One region of the Slackia heliotrinireducens DSM 20476 genome, then DNA from elsewhere that is predicted to be linked to it. Evidence: riboswitches for the same ligand, from Rfam matches in the RefSeq annotation. Region 1 holds a riboswitch; the other holds the start of a gene.
What was found. Region 1 has a riboswitch for FMN ahead of ribD (bifunctional diaminohydroxyphosphoribosylaminopyrimidine deaminase/5-amino-6-(5-phosphoribosylamino)uracil reductase RibD). Riboswitches for the same ligand answer to the same signal wherever they lie in the genome.

Region 2: another riboswitch for FMN. It lies ahead of SHEL_RS11810 (ECF transporter S component); the one in region 1 lies ahead of ribD (bifunctional diaminohydroxyphosphoribosylaminopyrimidine deaminase/5-amino-6-(5-phosphoribosylamino)uracil reductase RibD).

The regions. Positions count from the first base shown of each region.
Region 1 covers NC_013165.1:819,905-827,317, reverse strand. Annotated here, with positions in the region: gene SHEL_RS03480 (HAD family hydrolase) at 1-166, opposite strand, end outside; gene ribH (6,7-dimethyl-8-ribityllumazine synthase) at 410-877, opposite strand; gene SHEL_RS03470 (bifunctional 3,4-dihydroxy-2-butanone-4-phosphate synthase/GTP cyclohydrolase II) at 917-2,170, opposite strand; gene SHEL_RS03465 (riboflavin synthase) at 2,222-2,893, opposite strand; gene ribD (bifunctional diaminohydroxyphosphoribosylaminopyrimidine deaminase/5-amino-6-(5-phosphoribosylamino)uracil reductase RibD) at 2,894-4,009, opposite strand; FMN riboswitch at 4,135-4,268, opposite strand; gene SHEL_RS03455 (cold-shock protein) at 4,473-4,676, opposite strand; gene SHEL_RS03450 (hypothetical protein) at 4,949-5,392, opposite strand; gene ruvB (Holliday junction branch migration DNA helicase RuvB) at 5,393-6,460, opposite strand; gene ruvA (Holliday junction branch migration protein RuvA) at 6,503-7,096, opposite strand; gene ruvC (crossover junction endodeoxyribonuclease RuvC) at 7,129-7,413, opposite strand, start outside.
Region 2 covers NC_013165.1:2,660,368-2,667,780, forward strand. Annotated here, with positions in the region: gene SHEL_RS14575 (SGNH/GDSL hydrolase family protein) at 1-422, shown strand, start outside; gene SHEL_RS11800 (DUF3810 domain-containing protein) at 427-1,587, opposite strand; gene asnA (aspartate--ammonia ligase) at 1,771-2,778, shown strand; FMN riboswitch at 2,981-3,119, shown strand; gene SHEL_RS11810 (ECF transporter S component) at 3,235-3,798, shown strand; gene SHEL_RS11815 (energy-coupling factor transporter ATPase) at 3,808-4,644, shown strand; gene SHEL_RS11820 (energy-coupling factor transporter ATPase) at 4,641-5,558, shown strand; gene SHEL_RS11825 (energy-coupling factor transporter transmembrane component T family protein) at 5,558-6,358, shown strand; gene SHEL_RS14580 (TetR/AcrR family transcriptional regulator) at 6,412-7,041, opposite strand; gene idi (isopentenyl-diphosphate Delta-isomerase) at 7,406-7,413, shown strand, end outside.

The sequences.
Region 1 (7,413 bases):
TGGTAAGGCCGATGTAGCCGGCGATTTCCCCGTCGCCCATCTCGCGGCGCTCGACGAGCCCGCGATCCATAAGCCCCTGGCAAACCGCCTTCAGGGCGCGCGGATACACCTGCATGCTGTCATGCAGCGTCCCGTCGAAATCGAAAACCACCGTGGATAGAGCCATCAAAACCTCCGAAACCGGCTTTCCCGCCACGTGCGGACCAGCCGATGTGCACGAAGCGGCGAAGCGTACGCATCTACTGTCGTGCTTTGCTTCATTTTCATCACAATGCGGCCTTTTAGACCACATATTCATCTGTGTTGTCCACTAACATACCGAAGAATACACCGCGTGACGGCTTCCGGCCGTGCACCTCTCGACTTCGTGCACATCCGCCGGCGCATCCGTCACGCGGCAAGCCAGAACCTACAGCTGGCGAAGCACGTTCACCATCTCTATGGCACCCACGGCGCATTCGTAACCCTTGTTGCCGGCCTTGGTGCCCGCGCGCTCGACGGCCTGCTCGATGGTATCGGTGGTCAGCACGCCCATCATGACGGGTTTGCCGGTCTTCAGGGAGATTTGCGCGATGCCCTTGGATACTTCGTTCACCACCACGTCGTAATGCCCGGTGGCGCCGCGGATGACGGCACCCAGCGCGATAACCGCGTCGTAGTCGTCGGATTCGGCCATCTTCTGGGCAACGACCGGCACCTCGAATGCGCCGGGAACCCACGCCACGGTGACATCCTCATCGGCCACGTTGTGGCGGCGCAGCGCATCCAGCGCGCCATCCAGCAGCTTGCCCGTGATGAACTCGTTGAAACGGGGCAGCACAATGCCGACCTTGATGCCTTCGTTTACGACCTTGCCCTCGATAACCCTTACTGCCATTGTTCGTCCTTTCTGTTGCGCCGGCCTGCGGCATGTTTTCTAATCGTTGAGGATATTTGTGAACTGGTGGCCCATGCGATCGCGCTTGGTCTCCAGGTATTTGCGGTCATGCTCCTGCGGTTCGATCTCGATGGGCACGCGCTCGGTGATCTTCAGATTGAAGCCCTTCAGCCCGTAGACCTTGTCCGGGTTGTTCGTCAGAAGACGGATGGACCTGCAGCCCAGATTGCGCAGGATCTGCGCACCGCTCCAGTATTCGCGCATGTCAGGCTCGAATCCCAACGCCACGTTGGCGTCGACGGTATCCATCCCCTGTTCCTGCAGCTTGTAGGCGCGAATCTTGTTCATGAGGCCGATGCCGCGACCCTCCTGGCGCATGTACAGGACCACGCCGCGGCCCTCCGCCTCGATTTGGCTCATAGCGCTGTGCAGCTGCTCGCCGCAATCGCAGCGATGGCTGCCGAACACGTCGCCGGTCAGGCACTCGCTGTGCACACGCACCAGAACATCCTGCCCGTCGCCGATGTTGCCCTTGACCAGGGCCACGTGCTCTTCGCCCGTGATGTCGTTCACAAAACCGTGGATTTCGAATTCGCCGTACGCGGTGGGAAGTGTGGCGCAGGCCTGTTCCTTCATGTGGTTGTCATGCTCGCGGCAGTAGTCCTGCAGCTGCTTGATGGACACCATGACGATGCCGTGGGCCTCGGCGAAGTCCAGAAGCTCGGCGGTACGCATCATGCTGCCGTCTTCGCGCATGATCTCGCAGCACAATCCGCACTGCTTCATGCCGGCATGGCGCAGCAGATCGACGGTGGCTTCGGTGTGGCCGTTGCGCTCCAACACGCCGCCCGCCTTGGCGATCAGCGGGAACATATGGCCGGGCCTGCGGAAATCCTCGGGCTTGGACTTCTCATCTACGCACTTCATGGCGGTATAGGAGCGTTCCACCGCCGAGATACCCGTGGTGGTGTCCACGTGGTCCACCGAAACGGTGAACGCGGTCTCGTGGTTGTCGGTGTTCTCGGAGACCATGGGCGGGAAATTCAGTTTGTGGGCGAGCTCCGAGCTCATCGGCATGCAGATGAGGCCCTTGGCGTGCGTCGCCATAAAGTTCACGTTGTAGGTGGTCGCGTATTCCGCGGCGCAGATCAGGTCGCCTTCGTTCTCACGGTCGGGGTCGTCGACGACCAGGATGAGATGGCCTGCCTGCAGCTCGTTGATGGCGTCCTGGATGGAGCCCATGCGGACGGCGTTTGCGGATAGAACCTCTTGCTCTTCGAAGACGTTCGTCATCTTCTTTCCTTTCTCGTGCGGCGCTTCGCGCCTCTATTCACAACTGTGTTGTTAGAACCCGTATTTTTGGAGGAACTCGACGGTCATGCCGGAAGACGCTTCTTGCAACGGAGCCTGCTCCGCCGGCTTGCCCAAAGCGCTTCCCAACAGCTTCTGCACGTACTTGCCCACCACATCGTTTTCCAGGTTGACGATGTCCCCTGCGCGCTTCTTGAGCAGGGTCGTCTCCTCCCCGGTATGGGGAATGAGAGACACCTGGAAGTCGGTGGCGGACACCGAAGCAACCGTCAGGCTGATGCCGTCGATCGCAATGGACCCCTTCTCCACAATGAGGGCGAGAATGCCGGCCGGCGCAGAGATGCGCACCCGCACCGCATTCTGATCGGGACGCATCTCCGCAATGCGGCCCGTGCCGTCGATGTGGCCCGACACGATATGCCCGCCGAACCTCCCGTCAGCGGCCATGGCCCGCTCCAGGTTCACTTTGTCCCCGGTTTTGAGCTGGCCGAGCCCCGATTTGGACAGGGTTTCGGGCATGACGTCGGCCACGAAGCTGTCGGCGCCCATCTCCACCACAGTCAGGCACACGCCGTTGACGGCGATGCTGTCGCCGATCTGCGTGCCGCCGAGCACCTTGGACGCTCCGATGGTGATTTTGCCCGCTCGGGCGCCGGGCAGGACGCGCCGAACCGTTCCCATCTCCTCAACGATGCCAGTGAACATCTAAATCCCTCGATTCAGTCGATATGTCAGACGGACGTCGTCGCCCACGATGTCTACCTGGGGTTTTCCCAATTGAAGGGCGTCAGCCATAAGGGCCGCTCCCGCGCCGCCCACAGGGGTCGGTGCGCTCGTGCCACCGCACACCTTGGGTGCAAGGTAAACGACCACCTCGTCGACCAGGCCGCTTTTGAACATGTTCGCGTGCAGGGTGCCACCGCCCTCCACCAGGACGGAGTCGACGCCCGATTCGCCCAGATGCGCCATAAGAGCGGCAAGGTCCACCTTGCCGTCGGCCCCCGGAAGCGACACCACGTCGACGCCGGCCGCCCGCAAACGGATAGCCTTATCCAGGCGTTCCCCTTGGTCGATGTTGCAGGCGCACGCCACAAGCACGGGCACTTCGGTTGCCGAGCGCACAAGAGCGCTGTCCAGCGGAATCCTTAAAGACGAGTCACACACGATGCGCAACGGCTGGTTGCTTGGCACGCCGCGCCGCGCGTTGAGCATGGGGTCGTCGGCGAGCACCGTGTTGACGCCGACCATGATGCCGGCCAGACGGTGTCGAAGCTCATGGGTGTCGGCGCGGGATGCTTCGCAGGAGACCCACCTGGCATCACGGGTTGCCGTGGCGATCTTCCCATCGGCGGTCATGGCCCACTTGGCTACCACATAAGGCGTCTTCGTCGTGATGAAATGGAAGAACACGGGATTGATCCCGTCGCACTCCTGGCGGAGGAAGTCCTCTTCCACCTGGATGCCGGCGGCGCGCAGCCGTGCAATGCCGCGACCCGACACCAACGGATTGGGGTCGCGCGAACCCACGACCACCCGCGCGATTCCCGCTTCGACCAACGCGTCGGCACACGGAGGCTGTTTTCCGGTGTGGCTGCAGGGCTCGAGCGTCACGTACATGGTGGCGCCCTGCGGCGATTCGGTGCACGACGCCAATGCGTTGCGTTCGGCGTGCAAGTCGCCGTAACGCTCGTGGCAACCTTCGCCGATAACGCGGCCGTCCTTTACGATGACGGCTCCAACCAGCGGATTCGGATTGGTCCAGCCCGCAGCCGTGCGAGCCAGCTCGATTGCCCGGCGCATCATCTTCTCGTCTGCGGTCATGGCGCCCGCCTTCCCGATGTCGTCCTATCGCGTGCGGGCAATAAAAAACACCCGCATGTCTGCAGGTGCGCATGATGGTTATGGATGCATCACATATCGCGACCCACTACGGGCCACGTACATGACATCGTGTTCTTCCATCCGGACTGTAACCGTTGGTTTCGGACTTGCACCGAATCAGCCTCCGTTAAGAGGGTCGCGGACTTCGGGTTTCCCCGTTACCGCCAGTGAGGAATTTCACCTCGCCCTGAACAGACATCGGGGTCAGTATAGCGCACTAAAGTGATGGGTCAACCCCAAAAGCGGCCGATTTCGAGACAACGGGCAGCGCATTGCGCCGAATATCAACAGAAGCGGCGAAGCTGTCCTATATCTCAATGTCGGTAAACGTAAACGGCGGGAGGAACCGTGCGTCCCTCCCGCCGTTCATCATCTAGCTTAAAAACTGGAAACAACCGCGTCCCTATTGGGGAACCACGTTGCTAGCCTGCTTCTTGCCGTTTGCGCCTTCGGTGACTTCGAAGGTAACCTTCGCGCCCTCTTCGAGAGTCTTGTAGCCATCCATCTGAATCTCAGAGAAATGGACGAACAAATTTTCTCCGTCGGCCTGGGAGATGAACCCGTAGCCCTTTTCGGGACTAAACCATTTGACAGTGCCTTCAGCCATGTGCGGTCTCTTTCTTTCCACAAGGAAAACTCAGACTGGTTTTTCATGCCAGCCAACCAATTCGCTTTTCGCGAAACCAACCAATGGTCATTATCCTTTGTTTTGTCAACAAATAAGTTTACAGTCGGGGAAAACCCCGAGTTTTATCGTAATCGGCACAATTCAAACAAGCTTTTGAACTGGTATATTAATGTTTCATCATATGGCATTCACGACTAATTTATATAGAATTTGAAGTATGAATGCTGTCGTATTTACGATTCGATATTGAATCAGTCGTCAGACCAAGGGGCATCAAAATCGATGCCGTCCTCCTCCGCCAAACGGCGCAGCTCCGTTTCCAAGTCTTCAACGGGTATGTCGAAATCCAAAGTGTCTTCAAGCCCGTACATGTATGCCAGGGCGCGAGCCTGATCCCTGCGAAGCTGACCGGTTTTCGGCAGATTCGCCTCCTCGAGATACCAGGCCTCAAGCAGCATCGAACGGATGATGTACTCCATCAGATCGGGGTCGACCCCCGAAACTCGCAGAATGTCCGAAAGGCTTTCGGGCTCAAGGCGCAACAACGTGGAAGCGTCCATGTCCAGAGCTTCGGACATGGCGTCTTCCAAACCTTCTGCGGCCTCTTTCGGCCGCACCTTGCCGATCTCAATTGAACGAGTAGTTGCGGCGACGAATTGAATGATCAAGCGCATCAGGTAGTCTTGCTGCAGCATTTAAACCCTCTTGATTCCAATATGCTCGAAAGCGCGGTCCGTAGCCTGACGGCCCTTCGGCGTGCGCATGATAAGCCCCTGTTGAATGAGATATGGCTCATACACGTCCTCGACCGTATCGGGATCCTCCGACAGTGCGCTGGCCAACGTAGACAAACCGACAGGCCTGCCGTCGAAGCCGACGCAGAGCAGCTCCAATATTTTATTGTCAAGGGCGTCCAAACCGAGGGAGTCGACCTCGAAGAAGCTCAGGGCCTGGGCGGCCGTATCCTCGTCGATGTCGCCGGTTCCGCGCACCTGCGCCCAATCCCGCACGCGTTTGAGCATGCGGTTTGCCAAACGCGGCGTTCCACGACTTCGACGCGCGATTTCCAGGGCGCCTTCTTCGTCGATGGCCACATCCAGAATACCGGCCGAGCGCTTCACGATGCCTGCGAGCTCTTCCGGGGTGTAGTAATCCAGACGGAACACAATGCCGAAGCGATCGCGCAAAGGGCCGGTAAGCAAACCCGTACGGGTGGTGGCCCCCACCAATGTGAACTTGGGAAGGTCCAGGCGGATGCTGCGGGCGGCGGGACCTTTGCCGACGACGATGTCGAGCACGTAGTCCTCAAGCGCCGGATACAAAACCTCTTCCACCTGGCGGTTCAGCCGATGAATCTCATCGATGAACAGTACATCGCCGTCTTCCAGGTTTGTGAGGATGGCGGCCAGATCGCCGGTACGGGCGATGGCAGGGCCGCTGGTAGTGCGGATGTTGGCCCCCAGCTCGTTTGCCACCACCGTTGCAAGCGTGGTTTTACCCAAGCCCGGAGGGCCGCTGAACAGCACATGGTCCATGCATTCGCCGCGCTGCTTGGCCGCCTGAATAAGAATGGACAGGCTGTCTTTGACGCGCGTCTGCCCGATATAGTCATCCAGATGTTTCGGGCGCAGTGAACGGTCGAGCGCCAAGTCGTCTTCGGTCAGCTCGGGCGTGACGGCACGGGGGCCGGTTTGACCCGCCGACTTGTTCGACCGGGAACCCGCCTCGAATACCAATCCTTCTATTTCAAAACCATCGGTCATAATCACCACATCATAGAGAAACAGTGCCGCGCCATAAGCGCTTTACAGAGAGCCCAAGCGGCGTAATGCATATTGTATCAGCGCCGAATCGGTATGCAGCTCTTCCGGCGCATCTTTCAAAGCCAAATCCGCTTCGGCGGACGAGAACCCCATGGAAAGCAACGCTTCCCGAGCGCCTTCCAAACGTCTTGTTGCCTCCGCCGTCTCTTGGTCGAACAGCGACTGCATATTCTCATCCGAGAAGCTGCCCTTCAGCTCCAGAATCATACGTTGGGCGGTTTTCTTGCCGACACCCGGGATCATGGACACGGCCTTGACATCCCCCGCTGCGATGGCATTGGCCAGCTCTTCCGGCTTGTACACGCTGAGCGCTGCAAGCGCAACTTTTGGCCCCACCCCCGAAACGCCGATGAGTTTCTCGAAGAAACGCTTCTCATCCTGCGTAAGAAAACCGTAGAGCGCCATGGCGTCTTCGCGCACAGCCAAATAGGTGTGCACCAGCACCTCTTCTCCCCTTTCGGGAAGTTTCGCCAAATCGCTCGCGGGCATGCCGACGGCAAAACCCACGCCGTTCACTTCGATAAACGCCGTATCCGTCGTATGCCCGGCGACGCGTCCGTTCAAAAAAGCAATCATCAGGCTCCTCCTCAGAAGCTGCATTCATCCGTTTAAGCTGTTCGGGGGCCGTGCGTCACGTAGCAGATGGCCGCCGCCAACGCATCGGCCGCGTGGTCGGGATGCGGCGGGTCGTCCAACGATAACAGCTGCTTGACCATGTACTGGACCTGCATTTTGTCGGAATTCCCCTCACCAACCACAGCAAGCTTTATCTGCTTGGGCGTGAATTCGCCGATGGAAAGCCCCTGGCTCGCGCACGCTACGAGCACCGCCCCGCGGGCCTGGCTGGTAAGGATGCCTGCCGTTACATTGGCGCCGAACCAAATGGTTTCAAT
Region 2 (7,413 bases), 1.3 Mb from region 1:
TCGTGTATTTCGGCATCAACGATTACTTCAGCTGCGTTCCGTTATCGCAGGGCGCGTCTGCGCATGTGCCGGATACGACCTGTTTCGACGGGGCCTATGCCGCCATGGTCGACAACGTGCTTGCCGCATACCCGGACACGCAGATGTACTGCGCCACGTTGATGCGCGGCCACATTCCCGACTCCCCCACCTGGATGTTCCCAGGCTGGCGGTTCCCTACGAAGAACGCTTCGGGCGTGGCGCTGGCAGAATACAACGACGTCATCCGCCAGGTGGCGCATGCCCGCCCCGACTCCGTGCACCTTATCGACCTGGCCGCCTCGCATCTGACTTACGAGACCATCGACGGCCTGCACCCCACGTCCGCTGGACACGCGACCATGGCCCGTCTTTGGATCGACCGGATGGAAAACCAAGCGTAGCTTGTCACGCTTGAGAAGCGTCCTGTTCATACCATGCAATCAGATAGTCCACGACGATGCCGTAGGACTGCACGCCGGCTTCTTCACCAAAGCCCCGCAGGTACGTGTTGTTGACGGCGTCGCCCACATCCTCCAGCGACCCCTCATAGGCGTCGTAATGGGCACGCGTGTCCGACGAATCGGTCAGCACCAACGCCACGCCCAGGGCGTTTTCGCCATCCATCGCGTCCTCCAACAGCTGGCCCGCAAGCTCGGGGTCGGCCCGGTACAGCGCGCTGTAACAATATGAGAAAGCGTTGTAATAGCCTGAGTATCTGAAGCGTACGTCGTCGCTGGCATCGCAGGCCAGAAACGCGGCGAAGTTGGCCTCTTCTTCGCTGGCGATGCCCAGCCGATGGGCCGCCTCGTGGCACATGGTGAAGGGACGGTCCGCGTTCGCGCAGTTGTAGGCAACGCTTGATTCACCCGTGACGGGCATAAATATGCCCACGTATCCTAAATAGAGATGCGGCTCGCCCCACAGCAGCAGCGCCTTCACCGGAGCATGGGACCCGTCCGAAAACACGTCGTAGCGGCCCTCCAGCGGGCCGTACGCCGCACCGGCGATGGCTCCGAGCTCGTAAAAGTCCTGGTCGGCAAGGTGTCCTTCTCCAGTCCGCGGCACCTGGGGCGCTAGCTGCGCCGCCTGGTTAAGGTAATACCGCGTTGCCTCGGCCAACTGCTCGGCAGAGCTTTCGTGAGTCTTAAGCCCCAGCTCGTCGGACAGGGGCGGCGCGTAGTGGTTGAGCGCCCATCCGCCCACGAACAGCGTCGCCGCAACCGAAACCGCAAGGGCGACCGCTGAAATCCAAGGCATGATTCGCTTCCCGCCCCGCACACGCAGCGCCAACGCAGCAAAAGCCACCGCCGCCAGCGCCACGACCAGGAAGTCCCACAAGGCGACGGGGGCCACGCCTGTGACCGTCGAAAGGATCCCCATCAGCCCTTTCGAAAAACCACGGTAGGCGGGAAAGAACAATTCAGGAAAGCGCCCGGCGGCAAAGCGAATCGCAAGGCATGCGGCCGCCAGCACCGCCGCTACGGCGAAGCGCTCGATGGTTGCGTTGTCCCTTTTTCCGTCCATGGCGGCAATTGTACGCGAACCTTCCGCCCGCACGTTTCCCATCAGGGTTTCCGCATGGTTTCTGCGGCTGTGCCAGCCCCAGAAAAGCCACGGCCGGGGCCATGCACAACCAACAAGGTTGCGTTAACAGCGTGTGACAAATCCCGTTTACCGACACGAACCTACCTATCAAGGGTACAATCGCTACCAACGTTTTCCGATGAACGAGAAAGAGCAGTACCAACCATGACCCTGATCCTACCAGAGGGGTACGACCCCAAAATGTCCGCCCGCGAGACGGAAGAAGCCATCAAATACATCCGCGACACGTTCCAGCGTGAATACGGTCGCGAAATGCGCCTTTCGCGCGTGTCTGCGCCGCTGTACGTATTCCAGAACACCGGCTTGAACGACAACCTCAACGGCGTGGAGCGCCCCGTAAGCTTCGACGTGCCCTGGGCCCCCGACGAGCCGGTGGAAGTCGTGCAGTCTCTGGCCAAGTGGAAGCGCATGGCTCTCAAGAAGTACGGCTACCTGCCCCACGAAGGCATCTACACCAACATGAACGCCATCCGCCGCGACGAGGAGCTGGACAACCTGCACTCCATCTACGTGGACCAATGGGACTGGGAACGCGTCATCTCCAAGGAGGAGCGCACCGAGGAAACGCTGCGCCAGGCCGCCAAGGACATCTTCCGCATCATCAAGCACATGGAGCATGAGGTCTGGTACAAGTACCCCCATGCCGTCCACCATCTGCCCGACGAGATCCACTTCATCTCCTCCGAAGAGCTCCTGCAGATGTATCCCGACATGACCCCCGGGCAGCGCGAAGACGCCATCTGCAAGAAGCTGGGCTGCGTGTTCGTCATGGGCATCGGCGACACGCTCTCCAACGGCGAAAAGCATGACGGCCGCGCCCCCGACTACGACGACTGGCACCTCAACGGCGACATCCTCATGTGGTACGAACCGCTGGGCCGCTCGCTGGAAATCTCCAGCATGGGCATCCGCGTCGACGAGGATTCGCTGCTCGAACAGCTCAAGAAGGCCGGCTGCGAGGAGCGTGCGAACATGCCGTTCCACCGCATGATCCTGGAGAAGGAGCTCCCCTACACCATGGGCGGCGGCATCGGCCAGTCGCGTCTGTGCATGCTGCTGTTGGGCCGCGTGCACGTGGGCGAGGTCCAGGCCAGCATCTGGCCCCAGGACATGATCGACGCGTGCGAAAGCCACAACATCCATCTGCTGTAACGCATCGCTTCCCCATACCGCAACCGCTCGCGGCGGCCGCAGGGACCCTTCCTGCGGCCGCCGCTGCATTGTGCCCGCGGGCATTTCGCCGCATGGTTATGGAAAACGCCCATTATGCGGACATCTCCCTATGCATCGTCCGTTCGAAACGCCAGTGCGGCCTTTACGCTTGCCCCACGCAAGCGTATACTTGCCCCATTGAATTCTGTTTCAGGGCGGGGTGGAAGTCCCCACTGGCGGTAAACCTGCATGGCAAGTCCGCGACCCCGAGGCTGCGGCTTCGGGCTGACTTGGGTTAGATTCCCAGACCAACGGTACAGTCCGGATGGAAGAAGCAGAAGCCCCGCATCTGCGGCGAGCCTGTGTAACCTATGCAAACGGATTCATGCCGACGACCGTGCTCCAAGGAACGGCCGTCAGGAGCATCGTTGCCTTGGGTGAAAGAAAGGACTCGTTATGCCGACCATGACAAACACCAACAAGTGGGATACCCGCACCCTCGTCACCATGGCGCTGCTTGCAGCCATCGCCATCCTGCTGAGCTTTTTGGAATTCCCCATTTTCGCCGCCGTTCCCTTCCTGAAGCTGGACGTGTCCTTCACGCCCTGCGCCGTGGCGGGCTTCGCCTACGGACCGCTGGCAGGCTTCGTCGTCGGAGCCATCACCGCCGTGGCCCACGGCATGATTTCCGGCAACTGGGTGGGCGCCCTCATGAACATCGTCATGGTGCTCGCATTCGTGGTACCCGCTGCCTTCATCTACAAGAAGAACCACACCTTCAAGGGCGCCGTCATCGCGTTGGTCGTGGCCACACTCGTCCAGTCCATCGTTTCCGTTCCCGCCAACGTCCTCATCGACCCGCTGTACGGCGTTCCTGCCGATGTGGTCCTGGGCCTTGCCGGCTGGATCGCGGCCTTCAACGTGGTCAAGGGCGTCGCGAACTCCGTTCTGACCATGGTGGTCTACAAGAGCATCTCCAACCTCATCACCCCGCAGAAAGACCAGGTGAGCGGCCGCTAGGCCAAACCTATGGAAGCACTACGGCTGGACGACGCCTGGTTCACCTACACAGGCGATGAATTCGTGTTGAAGGGTATCGACCTTTCGGTGCAGGAGGGCGAGTTCCTCTGCATCCTGGGCGGCAACGGCAGCGGCAAAAGCACGCTTGCCAAGCATATCAACGCCCTGCTGGCACCCGACCGCGGAAGCGCCCAGGTGCTGGGATGCGACACCTCCGATCCCGAAAACCTGTATTTCATCAGGAGCAACGCGGGCATGGTGTTTCAGAACCCCGACGACCAGCTGGTAGCCAACCTGATTGAGAACGACGTCGCATTCGGCCCGGAGAACCTGGGCGTTCCCGCAGCCGAGCTGCGCCAACGCGTGACCGAAGCCCTTGAGCAGGTGGGTCTGCAGGGCTTCGAGCGCAAGGAGACCAACGCCCTTTCCGGCGGCCAGAAGCAGCGCGTCGCCATTGCCGGCGTGCTGGCCATGCGGCCGAAGATCCTGGTGTTGGACGAAGCCTCCGCCATGCTCGACCCCCGCGGCCGCAACGGGCTCATGCGCGTCTGCCGCGAGCTCAACGACGCGGGCATGACCATCATCATGATCACTCACTATATGGAAGAGGTCGTCCACGCAGACCGCGTCGTGGTGCTTGACTCCGGCTCCGTCGCCCTTGAGGGCACCCCCGAAGAAGTGCTGACCCAGGCGCAGGAGCTCGAGCGGCTGTCGCTCGACGTGCCGTTCGCCGTCAAGGCGAGCCTGGCATTGCGTGAGGCGGGCGTGCCCGTGCGCGTGCATGTGGACGAAGACGACCTGGTCAGCGATGTAGAGCGGCTGTTTGCGGAAGGCGGTGCGCAATGATCGAGTTCGACAATGTCGGCTTCACTTATCAGCACGCCGCCGACATCAAGCGCGCAAAGCGCCGCAAGCGCGTTGCTGCCGAACCCCGCGCCGATTGGGGCAACCGTCCCGATGAGGTATGGGCGCTGCGCAACATCAGCTTCACGTTGGACAAGGGCGAGTTCCTGGGCATCGCCGGGCATACCGGCAGCGGCAAGAGTACCCTCATCCAACACATAAACGGCCTGCTCACACCTACCGAAGGACGAGTGCTCATCGATGGGGAGCCCGTCGGCAACCCCGAAACCGCCGCCAAATCCGGCATCGGCATGGTGTTCCAATACCCCGAACACCAGCTGTTCGCAGCCAGCGTGTATGAAGACGTGGTGTTCGGGCCGCGCAACCTGGGCTGCAGCGCCGACGAGGCCGAAGAGCGCTACCGCAAGGCCATGGACCGCGTCGACCTAGATGCCGACGCCCTGCGGGACGCGAGCCCCTTCGGGCTGTCCGGCGGACAGCAGCGCCGCGTCGCCTTCGCCGGCGTTTTGGCCATGGAGCCCACCGTGCTGGTGCTCGACGAGCCGGTGGCGGGCCTCGACCCCAAATCCCGAGAGGACTTTCTGCAGTTCATAGCCAGGCTTCATCGTGAACAGGGGCTCACCGTGGTCATGGTGTCCCACGCCATGGACGACCTGGCGCGACTGTGCACCCGGGTGCTGATGCTCAACCAAGGGCGGATGCATGCCTTGGGCACGCCCGCCGAAGTGTTTGCCGACGGCGACCAGATGAAGGCCATCGGCCTGGGCCAGCCCGCCGCGCAACGGGTGGGGTCCAAGCTCATGGCGAAAGGCATCGACCTGCAGCAGCCCGACGGGCTGTTTACCCTGGAGACGCTGACCAGCGCCGTGGCTCAGGTTTGGAAGCAGCGTGCCTGATGAACGACGCATTGCTCGGTAAATACTACGCCGCCGACAGCGCGGTGCACAACCTGGACGCACGCATCAAGATCACGGCGATGCTCGCCATGATGGGAGCCATCTTCGCATGCGGCAGCTACGCCGCCCTTGGAGTATGCGCCCTGTTCATAGCGGCGGCCTTCGCACTCTCGCACGTGCCGGCGGGCCAAGCCCTGCATTCCATCGCGCCGCTCATGTTCATCGTAGTCATCACGGCCATCATCAACATCTTCTTCGAGCATGACGGCGCCGTGCTGCTGCAGCTCGGACCTATTGTCATCAACCAGGGCGGCGTGCACCTGGCCGTGTTCATGGGCATCCGACTCACCCTGCTGCTGCTTGTCGCCAGCCTGCTGACACTGACGACCACCACCATCGATTTGACCGACGGCATGGAGGCCCTGCTCAAGCCCTTTGCGAAAATCGGGTTTCCCGCCCATGAGTTCGCCATGATCCTCGGTATCGCCCTGCGGTTCCTTCCCCAGTTCATGACGGAATTGAATGTCATCCGCGCCGCTCAGGCATCCCGCGGCGCACATTTTTCAGCCAACGTGTTCAAGGACGGCCTCAAGGGCATATCGAGTCTGATGGTACCTCTGTTCACGAGCGCGTTCCGTCATGCCGAAACCCTTTCCGGCGCCATGGAGGCGCGCTGCTACCACGGTGGGACGGGCCGCACAAAGCTCAATCCCTTCAAGCTGCGCGCGGCAGACGGCTTGGCCATGCTTCTGGTCTGCGCTTGCATCGCCTGCGTAGTGGCGCTCAATATCCTTCTGTAAGAAAGCTGGGGCATCGGACGTCTGAAATGCGGTGGGAAGACGCACTCCCCCTTTTACGCATGCATCTCCCCACCATGATTGCCGCTGTCCAAAAGCGCCAGCAAGCCGTGCTGGAACACCGTCTGGACATCGCGCATCTTCGAATACACCTCTTCACGCGGGCAATCGCTCACCACGATTTGGGCCAGCATCGAGTAGTACGAGCCCATAACCATACCGAATACGTCCGGATCGATGCACCCTTCCAGATGTGCCCGCTCCAGGACTTCCCCAATGCGCGCGATGTTCCGCCCGCTGAAATCCTGCAGGAAGTTCTCATACCGCGTGCCTTCGGATCTAGTCAGGATAAGACGCATGTCGTCACGGTGTTCGAAGAAGAAATCGACCAGTTCAGGCAGGTGATCGAGATAGGCTTCAGGCAACTGGCCCACGCGTTCCTCGTCGGGATAGCTCTGCCATTGCGCCGTCATCGACCCCAGGATACGGCTCATGCCCTCGAAGGTGTCGCTGACCAGCGCATGGAACAGCTCCTCCTTGCTGGCGTAATACCCGTAGAACGCGCCTTTGGTGAAGCCCGCATCCTTTACAATCTGGTTGAGAGAGGCCCCGCGGAAGCCCTTTTCCGAAAAATGGCGCCGTGCACTGTCTAGAATGGCCTGCTGTGTTGCGGTTGTTTCAGTCATGGTTCCTCTTATACCACCGGTACATGCTGAAGAAATATTACCCCCAGCAAACTTTTATCGCAAGTAGCCTTCGTGCACAGCTCCAGACGCCCGCCTCGACATGGGTCGCATGGCCCGTAGCGTACACCGAGGACACTGATTGAACCGGATTCGGGTTCGTGTTGGCGAAAACCCTGTTTTTTGCACCAGATTCAATGTTGTGCTTTCCTCGGCGGGCTTCAAACCTCCGCAGCACGTCAGGCTCGCGCGTGCGCTTAACGAATCGTCAGGCGTTTTCCTCCGCGGTTCGCGCCGCACGGTGCTTGCGCTAGAATGAATCTCTGGTTAAAACCCGATGCCGCCCGTCCGAGAAAGGGATGCAACCATGAATGT